One region of the Pantoea alfalfae genome, then DNA from elsewhere that is predicted to be linked to it. Evidence: predicted binding sites of a transcription regulator. Region 1 holds the regulator's gene; the other holds the start of a gene.
The links. The regulator LexA, encoded in region 1, represses DNA repair genes until DNA is damaged. The targets are predictions, from matches to a motif close to TNCTGTATGTACATACAGNA.

Region 1 (7,778 bases):
GGTCAGTCGTGCGCCACCGCGGTTTCAATCGTCATGCGGACATCACTGGTGACCAGGTCAGCCAGGATGTGCCAGGTCGCCAGCGTCTGTGCGACATTGGCATCCCCGCTGTCGCTGATATACCCTTCATCGCGTAGCGTCAGTACCAGCGAGGTAAAGACCGCTTTGTCGAAGAACTCCGGCGCATTGATCCCGTGCAGCACCGACAGACGCTGTGCCAGCGTCCGGCTCTCTTTCTCCAGCGTGCCGCGGTTAATCGTCGGCTTGGCGCTGAGAATGGAGAACGTAATGGCATAACGCTGCAGCGTTTCACGCACACCGGCAGCCAGCAGTTGCAGTGTGCGATAGCGCGCTGAGGAAAAGCGCAATTCGCCGGCTTCGAACGTAATCAGGCCCTGACGCGCCAGCTCCTGACTCAGTTCGGTCAACAGTTGCGGCAGCTCATCGGTCTGCCAGCGCAGGAACAGCTCACTCTTCAGCATCGGGTAGATCAGGCTTACCTGACGCAGCAGTTCTGCTTCGCTCAGCGTCTGATGCTGCTGAACAATGGCGGCAATCAGCGACGGCATCACCAGCATGTGATGAATATTGTTGCGATAGTAGGTCATCAGCACCGCCTGCTCACGCGGCAGAATGATGATGTCGCCAATGCTGTCCTTTTCGCTCTCAAACTTATTCATACCCATGGCGTGATCCAGCAGCGCTTCCGCGGAGAGATCGGGTACGGTCGCATTTGGCGAGTAAGGCACGTTGCGCAGCAACTGGGTATAGCACTCCAGTTGTTCAATCAGCTGTTCACGGGTGAGTGAGCGCTGACGTGACGCCAGCAGGGCGGTGACACAGAGGTTCATGGCGTTAGCCGCGCCCGCTTCATTGATACGCACCATCAGGCTGGCCGCGATATCATTCACCGTCGGTGTTAACCAGCTCGGACGCTGCGGCTCAATCGGATCGATCGCGTCGCGCCATTCCGGTACCCGCTTGTTAAGATAGTTGACCAGCGGCAGCGGTTCGCCAAAGTTAACGTAACCCTGACCGAGATTGCGCAGCTTGCGTAAGCCGCGCACCATCTGCATGAAGCCCTCTTTCTCTTTGGCTGCGCCGCGCAGTTCTTTGGCGTACGTACCCACTTCCATCACATGTTCATAACCGATGTAGATCGGCACCAGCGTGATCGGGCGATTGCCGCCGCGCAGCATCGCCTGCAGCGTCATAGCTAAAGTGCCGGTTTTCGGGTCCAGCAGGCGACCGGTACGAGAACGGCCACCTTCAACAAAGTATTCAACTGAATAACCGCGGGTGAACAGCTCGCCGAGATATTCGCGGAACACCGTGGCGTAGAGCTTGTTGCCTTTAAAGGTACGACGAATAAAGAACGCGCCCAGACGACGGAAAATCGGGCCGGCTGGCCAGAAGTTGAGATTGATACCGGCAGCAATGTGTGGCGGCACCAGGCCCTGATGATAGAGCACATAGGAGAGCAGCAGATAATCCATGTGGCTGCGATGGCACGGCACATAGACAATCTCGTGGCCATCCTGCGCCAGCTGACGAACTTTTTCGCCGCCATTGACGTTGATGCCCTGATAGAGACGACTCCAGAGCCAGCCCATCACGCGGTCGGTGACGCGAATCGCTTCATAAGAGAAGTTGGCGGCAATTTCTTCCATCATCTCAACGGCATTCTGCTGCGCTTTCTCATGGGAGATTTTTTTGCTGCGTGCTTCATCTTCGACGGCTTTTTCAATCGCTTTGGATTGCAGCAGACGGTTGAACAGATCCTGACGCGCCGGTAAACGCGGGCCAATCGCCGCCAGCCGCTGACGGGCAAAATGGATGCGCGCCACGCGAGCCAGCTTCTGGGCGATCGACTTATCCGTACCGTGCTCCGTGGCCATACGGCGCAGTGAGACGGTCGGCGAGAAGCGAACAAAGCTGTCGCGTCCGTGCCAGATCACCGCAAAGAACTTCTGTACACCGTTCAGCACACGCAGGTGTGGCGTGGCTTCGCCCTGGACTTCACGTCCTGGTGCGCGGCCAAACATTACCGTGACCGGCAGCATCTGGATATCGAGCTTAGGATTATTGCGATGCAGATCGAGGTAATCGTGAAAGATTTTCACCGATTCGACGCTGGGCACAAAGTAGGGGAATACGCGCGGGCCATCGTGGATAAATACGTGGCGCGGCAGCAGTGAACCATCAATCTCCAGCGGAGAGAGCGGATCAGGCAGATGATGCCGCAGACACTGCGCGCGTAAAGTCAGTAAGTCGGCCTTCGAATCGTAAGGCAAAACATACATAATAGGTCGGGTCGGATCCAGACCATGTTCAGACACAGGATCGGCCGGAATGGCCTTACTTTTTACCAAAAACGACAGTGGTAAATTAAGCAATTTGTAATAGAGTTTACGCCAACCTGACATAGACAACATGAAGCCTCTTGTTAGCAAAGCGCCGCAAGCATACCAGAAAGTGCAGCGAAGATCTGTGGTGGTGCCAATTGCACGCAGCCCAGACATTGACGTCAATCCGATAAAAGGGTTCCCACATCATGGCAAATAATGCCACCGGACTTATCAGAATAATTAAAGCCGCAGGTTACTCCTGGCAGGGACTGCGTGCCGCCTGGCAACATGAAGCGGCGTTTCGTCAGGAAGCCCTGGCTGCGCTGGTCGCCATTATTATCGCCTGCTGGCTGGATGTCGATGTGGTCTCACGCATCCTGATGATTGGGTCGGTGGTGCTGGTGGTCATTGTCGAAATCCTTAATAGCGCCATTGAATCCGTGGTCGACCGCATCGGTCAGGAGCATCATCCGCTGGCGGGCCGGGCCAAAGATATGGGATCTGCGGCAGTACTGATCAGCATCTTACTGGCACTCTTTGTCTGGATCGCGCTGCTCTGGACACATTTGCGATAAGCGTTCCATATCGCGCCGGAAGCCGCGTTTTGCCTGACAATCGGTTTCCATTTCGCCAATACCTGTATATACTCACAGCGACTGTATAAACAACCAGGGGGCGGGATGAAAGCATTAACCAGCAGGCAGCAGCAGGTCTATGACCTGATTCGCGACCATATTTCTTCAACAGGCATGCCGCCTACGCGCGCAGAGATTGCTGCACAACTGGGCTTCCGCTCACCGAATGCGGCAGAAGAGCACCTGAAAGCGCTGGCGCGTAAAGGCGTCATTGAGATCGTTTCCGGTGCATCGCGCGGCATTCGCCTGCTAATGGAAGAAGAAGCCTCAGAAGGCATACCGTTGATTGGCCGGGTTGCTGCCGGTGAGCCAATCATGGCGCAGGAACATATCGAAACCCACTATAAAGTGGATCCGGGCCTGTTTAAGCCCTCTGCCGACTTCCTGCTGCGCGTCAGCGGAATGTCGATGAAAGATATCGGGATTATGGATGGCGACCTGCTCGCGGTACATAAAACCCAGGATGTGCGCAATGGCCAGGTTGTCGTTGCCCGCATTGATGATGAAGTCACCGTTAAGCGCTGGAAAAAGCAGGGTGCTATCGTGCATCTGCTGCCTGAAAACAGCGATTTCGACCCGATTGTTGTCGATACCCGTGCACAGTCTCTGACCATTGAAGGTCTGGCGGTTGGCGTGGTGCGTAACGGCGAGTGGCTCTGATTCTGAGGGCTGCGTGCATTCGCTTTCTCTGATGCTATTCTGTCTGCCCTAATTTTGTCGCTGCCTGTTTTGCGCAGCGACACTGAGCACGGAACGGCGAATGCGCTTTATCACGGCAACGGATAAAAATCTCTGGCGGCTTGCGCTGCCGATGATCCTTTCAAATATCACCGTTCCCTTACTGGGCGTGGTCGATACTGCAGTTATTGGTCATCTCGACAGCCCTGTCTATCTTGGCGGGGTTGCGGTCGGGACCACTGTGACCAGTTTCCTCTTTATGCTGCTGCTTTTTCTTCGAATGAGTACGACTGGCCTGACGGCGCAGGCGTTTGGTGCCGGTGATAAAATGGCGCTGGCACGTGCGCTGACCCAGCCGCTGATGATTGCGCTGCTGGCAGGTGTACTGTTCATCGCTTTACGTTATCCGATTATTCAGCTGGCGACCCATCTGGTTGGCGGTAATCCCGCGGTACTGGAACAGGCGGCGCTGTTTATTCAGATTCGCTGGCTCAGTGCACCCGCCACGCTGGCAAACCTGGTCATTCTGGGCTGGCTGCTGGGCGTGCAGTATGCGCGCGCGCCAGTGATCCTGCTGGTGGTAGGCAATCTGGTTAACATCGGGCTCGATCTCTGGCTGGTGATGGGACTGCACTGGGGTGTCGCGGGGGCGGCAACCGCCACGGCGCTGGCGGAGTACATCACGCTGGGTGTCGGCGGTATCATGGTCTGGCGAGTCCTGAAGCTGCGCGGTATTACGTTAAGCCTGCTGAAGCAGAGCTGGCGCGGTGACAGCGGCCGGCTGCTGCGGCTGAACCGGGACATCATGCTGCGCTCATTGATGCTGCAACTCTGTTTCGCCTCGCTGACCGTGCTGGGCGCGCGGCTGGGCCCGGATGTGGTGGCGGTTAACGCGGTATTGCTGATGTTCATTACGTTCACGGCCTATGCGCTGGATGGCTTTGCCTACGCAGTTGAAGCTTTTGCCGGCGAGGCCCATGGTGCAAAAGATGGCGGCAAACTGCTGCGTGTCTGGCACTCTGCCTGTCGGCAGGCGGTGGTGGTAGCGCTGTTCTTTTCCCTGACCTATGCCATTGCTGGCCCGCAGATTGTTACCCTGTTGACCTCTCTTCCTTCGCTGCAACAAAGTGCTGACCGCTATCTGGTCTGGCAGATCGTTATGCCGCTGATCGGCGTCTGGTGTTATCTGCTGGATGGGATGTTCATCGGCGCAACACGCGGACGTGAGATGCGTAACAGCATGGTGGTGGCAGCAGCAGGCTACTTTCTGATGCTGCTCAGCGTACCGGCGCTGGGTAATCACGGACTGTGGCTGGCGGTAACGGTTTTCCTGGCGCTGCGCGGCCTGTCGCTGTGGCTCATCTGGCGTAAGCACTGGCGTCAGAACAGCTGGTTTGATGCCTGAGTCAGTCGTGGCTGCACGCAAGCCGATACAGATTATTCTGTATTATTCTACGGTTAATAAGTTGGCTACTATAATTAACTCTATGCAGCGCAGTTAACCAGCGCTTTATATCGTTATTTTGTTAAGTAACAAGATAATCATTAAACCCCGAGGATTGGAGGTCTGCCATGAATAAAGATGAAGCCAGCGGCAACTGGAAGCAGTTCAAAGGCAAAATGAAAGAGAAATGGGGCAAGCTGACCGATGACGACATGCAGGTTATCGAAGGTAAACGCGATCAGCTGGTCGGCAAAATCCAGGAACGTTATGGCTATGCGAAAGATGAAGCAGAGCGTGAAGTAACCGACTGGGAAGGTCAGAACAAAGATCACCGCTGGTAATCTGATACCAGGCTGATAATCAGCTAAAAGCTTTCCGGCGCGCCCGCCCCGGAACGGCACAGGGACGGAACAGCACAAGGATGTGCAGATTACCCGCGTTTGCCCCGCTTTTTACCCTCATCCTGATGGTCATGCTCGCAGCTTTCATGGTGCGTACAGGCTTCGACCGCAGCACAATTTTTACATAAACCATGCGCTTCAATCACGCTATGACGTAAAGCGAACTGTGCTTCACCCGCCAGCGTTGCGATAATCTTCTCCACGCCCTGCGCCTGTTTCTCCGTTACCGCAGCACAGCGGTCACAGACCAGCATCACCGATGTATGTGCCGGTGCCTCAAAATGGTGGCACATGACGTAGCTGTTGTTGGATTCCACCCGATGAATGAAACCCTGCTCCAGCAGGAAATCCAGCGCACGATAGACCGTGGGCGGCTTAGCCTGTGGTTCGCTGATGCGGAGCTGATCCAGCAGATCGTAAGCGCTGATCGAGCCAGGCTGTTCGGCCATCAGGCGCAACACCTCAGCACGCTGCGAAGTCAGACGTACACCGCGCTGCAGGCATATCTTTTCAGCCTGAATCAAAATTTGCTGCGACGTCATGTTTGTCATGAAAAATTCTCCGCTGGATAAGTGATGTTATTTTATCACACATAGTTTTTCGGCGCTGATGTTCGTTTTCGCCTGGTAAAACAGCATTATTTGCCTGATAAAGCAGCATTTTAAGCATTTCAGCCGCTATCTATCTCAAATCTGACGAGAAATCAGATCCATTTTCAATCGACCTGAAGCGGAATTTGTTGGTATTTTGCTTTGCATCTCACTGAGTTAAGAAGTAATGTTCAGAAAGACTTAAGGAAAGTCTGGCATTATTTGAAATACCCCGACGCAGTTTGAACAATTACAACGGTTTTTTGATTGGAAAACGTCCAATCCTTTGAATTAAGACACTGTTTCCTTTGAATTCACAGCAATAACGCGTTAGCCAGGGTTCACAATAGGGCTAACAAACTATTCAGTCGTTGAATGTTTCAATGACAATTTCTCAGGTGATGGCAGGCAAATGGTGAAAAAATCCGCTCAACGTTCAGCGCTGAAGTATTCCGCTGCAGCGACCGCGCTTTTCCTTTCTTCTTCCGCCATGGCGGCAGGGACCTGGTATGATGCACGTAATGACGCCATGGGCGGGACCGGCGTAGCATCTTCTGTTTATGGCTCAGCAGTGCTGGCGAACCCGGCATTAATGACGCGTGCTAAATCTGACGATAACGTCAGCATTATTTTCCCTTCAGCGGGAATTCAGGTGACTGACAAAGATAAGCTGATCGATAAAGTCGATGATATTACGGACACCGTAGATCGCTATCGTGACGTGATTGGTAATCTGACTTTTGCAGATTATCTGCGTGGCTACCCTGAACTGCGTGCTGCCTCCGGCGATGTTGCTGACAAGCTCAGCGATTTGCGCGGTAACAAAGCTCACGGCAGTGCAGGCGTGGCCGTGGCCGTCACGATCCCCAATGAGACTCTGCCTTTTGCGTTTATTACCAAAGCCTACGGTACGGCGCACGTCCGTGCCAACGTGGTCCAGGGTGATATCGACTACCTGCGCGGTGTCGCTAACGGAACGGTGCTGCCACGTCCGGGCGATCAAAATAACCTTCGTTCCAGTGCGAATGGCTTAGCGGCACTGACCATTGATTATGGTGTGGCGGTGGCGCATGAGTTCACTATCGCCGGTCAGCCGGTCTCAGTGGGCGTGACGCCGAAAGTGCAGAAAACCTCGCTCTATAACTATACTGCCAGCATCTATAACTATGACAAGAACGACATCAACAATAGCCAGTATCGCAGCACCGACACCGGCTTTAACGTTGATGCCGGTCTGGCAACCACCTTTGCTGAAAACTGGACGCTGGGTGTGACCGGACAGAACCTGGTTTCGCGTGATCTGCAGACCAAAGAGGTCAACGGGTTCCGTGATACCTACCAGATTCGCCCGCTGGTCACCACCGGCCTGTCCTGGGATAAAGGTCCGTTTACCGTGACCGGCGATGTGGATCTGACGGAAACCAAACGCTTCAAAACGCAGGATAACAGCCAGTATGCGGCAGTGGGCGCGGAATACCGCGTGCTTGACTGGCTGCAGCTGCGTGCCGGTTATCGTGCGGACATGCGGTCTAACGACGAAAATGTTGCCACCGCAGGTTTTGGTCTGTCACCGTTTAACAAAGCTGTCCATCTGGATCTGGCCGGCTCTGTGGGGGCTAACAATACCTGGGGCGCGATGATGCAGCTGGGCTTTAACTTCTAAGCACGTTATTCAGGCTGTT
Region 2 (7,778 bases), 1.9 Mb from region 1:
AAAACTCTGTTTCGACAGCGCCATATCGTTGTGCATCAGCAGCTGATGCCGGACAGCACCGGCATCGTTCAGCCATTGTGCGACGTTACGCTGAGCAAGCAGCGGGATCTGGTGCAGTCCTGCCCAGCTATTTTCGCTGAAAACAGGACCATCCCCATCTATCAGATAAGCCGGTGCACAGCCCAGCGCTTCGGCAAGCCGAAGCAGGTTCTCACCGCGCGGCAGCGTCTCCTCTTTTTCCCATTGCGAAATAGCCACATGGGAGACTTTTACCTGTTGTGCCAATTGCTTCTGCGTTAATTGCAGTGATTTACGTCGGAGTCGGATGCGGTCACCCAGCGTTTCATTTTTCATCAGCTTGACTTTTTGATTGAGAGTGACTTAAGTATACTTAACCCTGGTATTTAAGCAATCTTAAATTCAGGGTTAAGGACGTGGCTGTTCTGCACGCAGTGTGTTCCAGAGACCTTACCGGACAAAGGGGTGTGGCATGGAAAGTAGTTTGATTACCAGTATGGGTGCGTTGGTTCTGGGTGGGGGGGCAGCAGCACTGTTCTGGAAACCGTTATTGGCGGGTATTGCGTCAATCGTAACCAGTAATCGAGCCGGCGGCGAAATTATTACCAGCTACAAAGAGCAGGTGGTGTTGCTGAAAGAGAGCAACCTGATGATACGGGAGGAGAACGATGAGTTACGTGAACGTCATGACAGAAATTTGCGACGTATTGCGACACTCGAAACGGATCTACGGTTAATCAAGAATGCCGTAGGTATTTTACTGGCGATGACCGAAACCGATCAGAACGATAAATTTCGTAATGAGATTAATCGGCTGATCTCAACTCTGGAGGATCGCAGCGATGACAACAATTAACAGCCTTAAGGCTCCTATGTTACAACGGCGCAAAGTTATCCTCGGCTGCATTCTGCTGAGCTGTTCGATGATTTGCATTCTGATGACAATTATTTTTCTCTACGTCAGTAACACGGCAAATAAGCGGGTTGAGGAGATCCGGGCAGATTATCGGGTCATTGCAGCGCGGCGTGATGAGCGGGTGGATTTGCTGACCAGTCAGGTTGCAGCATTACAGCATAAGCTTGATGTGATACCTGATCGCGTCGCCGACAAAACGATCACAAAAGTAAAAGAAGTCGTGATTGAGAATGAGGTGCCATCCGCGAAACCCACCGGGAAACCGTAACTTCCGATTATTCTTAGTGCGGATTCGCTATGATCGACTAGTTTTAAATCTCCGGACGACATTTTGTACCTGAACTGACGTCCGCTGATTGGCCGGTTGATGAACCGCTAAGCCTAAACACTTTTGATAACTGACCAGAAGGAAATTTAGCATGAGCGATTCAACAGAAACCAAAACCAAAAATGACTATCTGCGCGATGTGACTTCGCAGCTTAAAGAGATGCGCCACTACGCGCAGACCAACACCGAAACCCTGTCCAGCCATTGGTTAGCGTTTGATGCTGGTGAGTATAAAGATAAGACGAATGCCGACCGTATCGATGCGTTGCTGAATAAGCAGGGGAAACTGCTGGAAGATCTGGATGCCGCCATTCAGGACATCGAGATTGAAATTAATCACAGTGAGCAGGAGAGCTGATTCATCTCCCGCTGACTGATACGGTGGCCGCTAAGAGATTAGTCGGCCACCAGCCACATTTCCGCTTCGTCGAACATCTCTTCAACAATACGCGCAACTGTCGCCTTATCGTTCTTACTCAAATCAGTATCAATCGCGTTACGTTCCATCGGCTTGACCTTAACTTCGATGTCAGGAAACACCCGATGTACCCGCTTTTCCAGCTCCTCACGAATCATCTCGCGAGCACCCGGTAAACCGGCAACGTTGCGCTTGTCATAAATCAACTCAACAAACATGATGGCAATCCATTCAGGGCAAAATCGCTGATATATAATACTGTAAATAAAAACAGTAGCAAGGCGGTGCGCCTGATTTCGCGTAAATTTTTATCTCGCGAAAACCTCCATCTTCGACTAGCAAAATGCGCACGCATCGCGACATAATGCTGGCTTACTTTTCAGGAGGTCCGCGATGCGACAACTGGTCATTGATATTCTGCTAAAGCTGGCAAAGATGGACGTCGATGCAAAAGAGCTGACGGCGCAGCTTGAAGCGCAGTCCCTGCTGGTTGCAGCGCTGCTGGTGCAGGCGAAACAGGACAACTCGCTGACCATTACAGAAACGGTGCAGGATGCCATCATTACCGCTTCGCAATCGTCGACTGAGTTTCTGCAGTCGGATGTTGATCTGCTGCTGACGCATATCAATCGTCTGCTGGCGGTTGCAAGCTATGTAGAAGTGAAAGGCAAAGCCACGGAAGAGCGAGAGTAGGGCCATTTTTCAATACACCTCCGGAGAGGAAAGCCCGGCAATCTCTCCGGAGGCAGTGCAGTTGCTTTGCCCAAAAGTGCAATCATCACCTGCGGCTTAACGTGAAGGTATCGCGTTTTTGCTTTACTGCTCTATCCGATGCTGTGCGACAGACTGAGAGGTGTCACTTATAGCTCTTCAGTGCAGGGAACGTTACAGCTCGTTTTTGATGCAGAACTCTTCCCAGCTCATTCCCAGCGACTCAGCATGAGATTTGAGATAGGTCTCGATAGCCTCAGCCGCTACCGCTTTATCGGGCTCAGCGAGCTGAATAGAAAAAATCATCCCATCCAGATTCTTCTGCCGTAAAAAGGCCGCATAGATGCGTTCGGCGTGCCATTCACGCAGCTGTCGCAGCGACAGATTAGCGGCACGGGCATCGCTCTCCGTTAACTCATCCAGTGCTGACTGAAAGTCGGGATGCGCGGTAAAAAACATTTCACGTGCCTGGGCATAATAGGCTTCTGGCGTTTTCATATTTATATTCCTGAAAGGCTGATGCAGCGCGTCAGTGTATCGGGTTGTCTTCCGCTTGTCAGGCGTGCCAGAGCCCATTCAGACTGCCAGTAGCCGATTAAAACGCTGACCGATGTCCTGGCTCATGAGTAAATTCTGCTGCAATCGGCCGCTTGCGGGTGTCTGAACAGCCAGATACCTTGCGCTGCGCGGTGAAAAAATTATAACGTAGCCGCCATTGACGCGATCTTAGGGATTAAACATGAAAAAGTGGATGCTGATTGCCGCGCTGGCACTGAGTGGCTGTGCGCAAATCAACGATTATGAAAATGCGGTACAGGCGCCGGCACCGGCTGATCTGCAGGGGAACTGGCAAACCGTCGGCCCACAAAGCAGCCTGATCAGCGGACAGGCAATAGCCAGTCTGATTATCAATGCGGATGGCAGCACGCTGGATTGCCGCCAGTGGATGCGTGTGATTGCGAAGCCAGGCAAGCTGACCCGTCTGAACGGTGACTATGTCAACGTCACGCGAAAGATTCGGGTGATGCCGCTGGTCGTCGATAACAGTGAACTTAAGTATGACGGGCTGACCCTGCGCAAAGTGGCGCGTCCGACACTAGAGTGTCAGCAGGCACTGGAAGAAGTGGCAAAACAGCCGAAAGCTGCTGTCATTCAGAATATTGAACCGCAGCTGTTGCGCACGCCGATTACTGAGCATAACGCGCAGTCCTAACCGCAGCCCATAAAAAAACCGCCCCGGCAGCACGCGAAAGCGTCCGGCAGGGCGGTTATACGCTTATTCAGTCACTTATTCTGCTACTACCCAGACGCTGACGCTGCCACCGTTACAGGCAAAGACGGCTGTACCGTGCTCGTCAGCCGTAATGGTCTCTTCACGGTTCCCCAGATGATCGCGCCAGACCTTACCGGCAAAGCCTTCGCCCATCGGCACACTTTTCTCGCCCGCATCGCCGTTCGACATGATCACCACACAGCCTGGCTGCGTTTCGGTGCCGCTGCGGCTGAACGCCACGCAGTTGGGGTGATCAAAATAGTCGGTCTGCACGCCCCAGCCATACTGCTGACGCGCCCGGATTAATCCTTCCAGTTCAGGAATGACCGGCATCTCAATTTTGTGCGTCTCGCCGTCGCCGCCCTCATCTTCATAAGTCGCCCCGAACAGGTCAGGATAGAAAATGGTTGGCACGCCCTGCTCACGCAGCAGGATCAGCGCATAGGCCAGCGGTTTGAACCAGGCCTCAACCGGCGCTTCGAGCGACTGCAGCGGCTGGGTGTCATGGTTAGCCACGATGGTCACGGCATGCCACGGCTCCGCCACCACCAGCGAGTTAGCAAAAATCTGGCTCATATCGTAGGCGCTGCCTGCGGTTGAGGCCTGATGGAAGTTCATGTGCAGTGGCGCATCAAACAGCATAGTTTTGCCTTCCACCTGATGCACATACTCCTGCAGCTTCTCGGTTTCAAACGACCAGTACTCCGCGACGATAAACATCGGCTCTTCAGCGACGTCCTGAATATGATCGATCCACTCTTTATAGAACCAGGCCGGAATATGTTTTACCGCATCCAGACGGAAGCCGGTGCAGGGCACCTGTTCCATCACCCAGCGTGCCCAGTATTTCAGCTCTTCCCTGACCGCATTGTTGCGGAAATCGATGTTGGCACCCATCAGATAGTCGAAGTTGCCCAGCTCGTTATCGACCTGATCGTTCCAGCCTTCGGCGGTGTAGTCGTTGATGATTTTGAATACGCCGTTCTCGTCCGGGTTTTCGATGTGGTCTACGCCGCTAAAACATTTGTGGTCCCAGACAAATTTCGAATACTCACCTTTCCGCGCCGGAAAGGTGAATTTCGTCCAGGCTTCACATTCGACGACCTCATCATAAATTTCATCTCGGTTGTCCGGATTGACGCGGTTAACGCTGATCGCCTCTTTCTCGTCCGCGCCCATTTTGTGGTTCAGCACCACATCCAGCAGCACCCCAACGTTGTGGCTACGCAGGGCTTCCATGGCAGCCAGTAACTGCGCTTTATCACCATATTTGGTGGCAACGCCGCCTTTCTGATCAAATTCCCCCAGGTCGAACAGATCGTAGCTGTCGTAACCCACTGAATAGCCCCCCGACCCCCCTTTGTAGCAGGGTGGCAGCCATGCCATAGTGATACCAATTTCGCTGAGCCAGGCCGCGCGATCGGCGACTTCCGGCCACAATTTGCTGCCATCCGGGTAATACCAATGGAAAAACTGTAATAACGTTGGGTTTTGCATGTACCACACTCCAGGGGGATGATGAAAATCAAGTATGGAGTAAGCGGCAGAAAAGAGACGCCGCGCAGAAAAATAAATCTGGCGGCGTAGCAGAGCAGGGGATCAGGAGAGGGTTTCGCGCGGTACCATCACAATGCCGCCCTGGTTGGCATAGGCGGACATCACCGATTTCTGACGGCTGTTCTGACCGACCAGCGAGGCCAGCTCATCCATCCGCGCCTGCAGCAGGCGTTTTACTTCGCTTTCGTTGTCGAGAATACGGCGCAGTACCGGACGTAACTGCTCCTGCGTCTGTGATGAAGGCGATACTGCCTCTGTCGACTGGGCTAAGTCCTGCACCGCATTGACATACTCCATCTCCCGGCTGATCAATTCATCCCATTCGCCCTGTGCGGCATGACGCAGCATTCCCTGGCTGAGATCGAGTAACTGTTGGTAAACGGCAATCAGATGCGGTGCAGTAGTCATTAAACGGCGTCCTGAATCAGGTTAGGTTGAACCACTTCTTTCCACGCGTCCGCGATGTTGCGCAGCAGGCCTTCGACCTCCTCGACCGCGGCAACATCATTGTGCAGGTTGGCCTGCAACAGGCGACGCGTCATGTAGTTGTAAAGATCCAGCAGATTGTCTGCCAGCTCATCACCACGGTTTTCAGCCAGGCCCTCTTTCAGACCCGCTTCGATAATATTGATGGCTTTAGAGATGGAGCTGCCTTTGCCTTCGATATTGCCATCCTGCATAAACAGGCGGGCGCGGATTAACGCGCTCAGTGCGCCGTCGAACAGCATCACGACCAGCTGCTGCTGGCTGGCGCTCATCACGGCGCTTTCTACGCCAATTTTTGCATAGGCTTTGGTGCCTGTAGCGCTGTACATGGACACTCCTGTTATTTTTTAGACGAATCTGACGTATCGAACTGCTGTGTCAGATAGGTACTGGTCGAGTTAAGTTTACTGATAGCCATATCCAGTTGGGTAAACTGTGTTTTATAACGCGCAATATCCGCATCGATGCGATCGCTGGTGGTGTTATAAAGGGCGGTTAAGGTATTCAGTGTTTTACTGACGCCATCAGTCGCAGCCTGGACAATCCCTTTGGATGCCAGCCAGTCAGTCAGTTTGCTGTCGATTTTCGCAGTAATGCCAGTTTTACCGTCACCCACGATCATCTCTTTCACGCCCGCCGCATCTTTATCCAGGGCGGCACTCAGCTTGGTCGAATCCAGTTTTAATGAACCGGTGGTGGGATCGGTAGTAACACCAATCTGACCCAGTGATTTATAGGATGATGAGCTTTGCGCGTTGGTCAGCATCGTCTTGAGCTGCGTCTCAATCGTCCGTAACGTACTGTCACCCAGCAGGGCGCCATTACTGGAGTCCTGTGAATCCGTATTGGTATCAACCTTGGTGTATTTGGTCAGGGTGTTGAACTGATCCAGCAAGGTGTTGTATGCATCCACCCAGGCACTGATGGCGCTGGAGGCTTTTGAGGTGTCTTTGGTAATGGTCAGCGTCTGACTGCCAACCGTCTGCGCAGTCAGATTTAACGTAATCCCTTCCAGTGCATCACTGATCTGGTTGCTGCTGTTTTCAATTGCAACGTTGTTTACCGTAAGCTGAGCATTCTGCGCTTTAACGCTTTCTGTCATTACATTGCTGCTGGCGGATGCGTCAAAGCCCACAATTCCCTGCAGCGTGTTGTCACCGGTGACGGCAATCGTTGCCACCGCATTGTCGCTGCCGGTTTTATTGGCGCTCATAGAGAGTCGGAAACTGCCGTCTGACACCTTAATGATACTGGCGGTGATACCCGCATTCGCGCCATTAATAGCGTCACGCATACCGGTCAGCGAGGTCTGATCGGCCGAGAGCGTCACGCTTTTGCTGGTACCATCTTTTAAGGTAATCGCAATGCTGCGGCTGGCGACTGAGCTGTCACCCAGTGCGGTAGTGCTACTGCTCTGCACAGCTGAGGTCAGAACCTGCGCCTGCGCCAGCTGCGTAACGTTAATCGCATATTTACCGGCGACGGTGCTGCTGCCAGAGGTCGTGGCACTGAAGGCCGTGGAGCTGCTGGTTGCGGTCGTTGCGGTAAACAGGTCCGCACTGTTCAGCTTGGTGTTGGCCGTCTGGAATGTTGTCAGAGAACTTTTCAGGGTGGCATAGGCACTGAGTTTGGACGTATAAGCTGACTGCTGTTTTGAAATGGGTGTCAGTGCCGCTTTTTCCGCGGTGGTCAGACTGTCAAGCATGGTACTGAGTGGCAGGCCGGAACCCACACCGAGATTACTGATACTGGCCATGTTAATTCCTTTATAAGGTCGACAGGGAAATTGATACCTGGGTTATCGGCCTTGAATAGGTAAAGTTTAACGTTATTTGCCTTAGGGTAATGAGGTAAATAAGCACTATAGAGAAGGGTAATTCAGTGACTAGAAAATTAATGAATTAAGTCTAAAGAAGTCGGGACGGGTGGCGATAACTTAAAACGTGACAGGCTGAAGCAGAAAAATTCGCCTGGTACTAAAAAAATTCTAAAGGTTGTTAAACGGCAGACGATAACAACTTTGACGGCGCTGAAGCCGGCGGGTTGAAGCCCACACCTTAACCGAAAGACT

Region 2: the regulator LexA is predicted to act here: its motif matches at 1,937-1,956, upstream of K6R05_RS07755 (DinI-like family protein).

The regions. Positions count from the first base shown of each region.
Region 1 covers NZ_CP082292.1:3,713,460-3,721,237, reverse strand. Annotated here, with positions in the region: gene plsB (glycerol-3-phosphate 1-O-acyltransferase PlsB) at 3-2,426, opposite strand; gene K6R05_RS17390 (diacylglycerol kinase) at 2,555-2,923, shown strand; gene lexA (transcriptional repressor LexA) at 3,029-3,643, shown strand; gene dinF (MATE family efflux transporter DinF) at 3,744-5,066, shown strand; gene K6R05_RS17375 (CsbD family protein) at 5,234-5,446, shown strand; gene zur (zinc uptake transcriptional repressor Zur) at 5,536-6,057, opposite strand; gene K6R05_RS17365 (conjugal transfer protein TraF) at 6,509-7,759, shown strand.
Region 2 covers NZ_CP082292.1:1,662,398-1,670,175, forward strand. Annotated here, with positions in the region: gene K6R05_RS07735 (helix-turn-helix domain-containing protein) at 1-354, opposite strand, end outside; gene K6R05_RS07740 (hypothetical protein) at 491-874, shown strand; gene K6R05_RS07745 (hypothetical protein) at 957-1,202, shown strand; gene K6R05_RS07750 (hypothetical protein) at 1,354-1,620, shown strand; gene K6R05_RS07755 (DinI-like family protein) at 1,659-1,898, opposite strand; gene iraP (anti-adapter protein IraP) at 2,074-2,373, shown strand; gene K6R05_RS07765 (DUF6388 family protein) at 2,566-2,889, opposite strand; gene yedD (lipoprotein YedD) at 3,131-3,604, shown strand; gene amyA (alpha-amylase) at 3,680-5,161, opposite strand; gene fliT (flagella biosynthesis regulatory protein FliT) at 5,264-5,629, opposite strand; gene fliS (flagellar export chaperone FliS) at 5,629-6,036, opposite strand; gene fliD (flagellar filament capping protein FliD) at 6,048-7,463, opposite strand.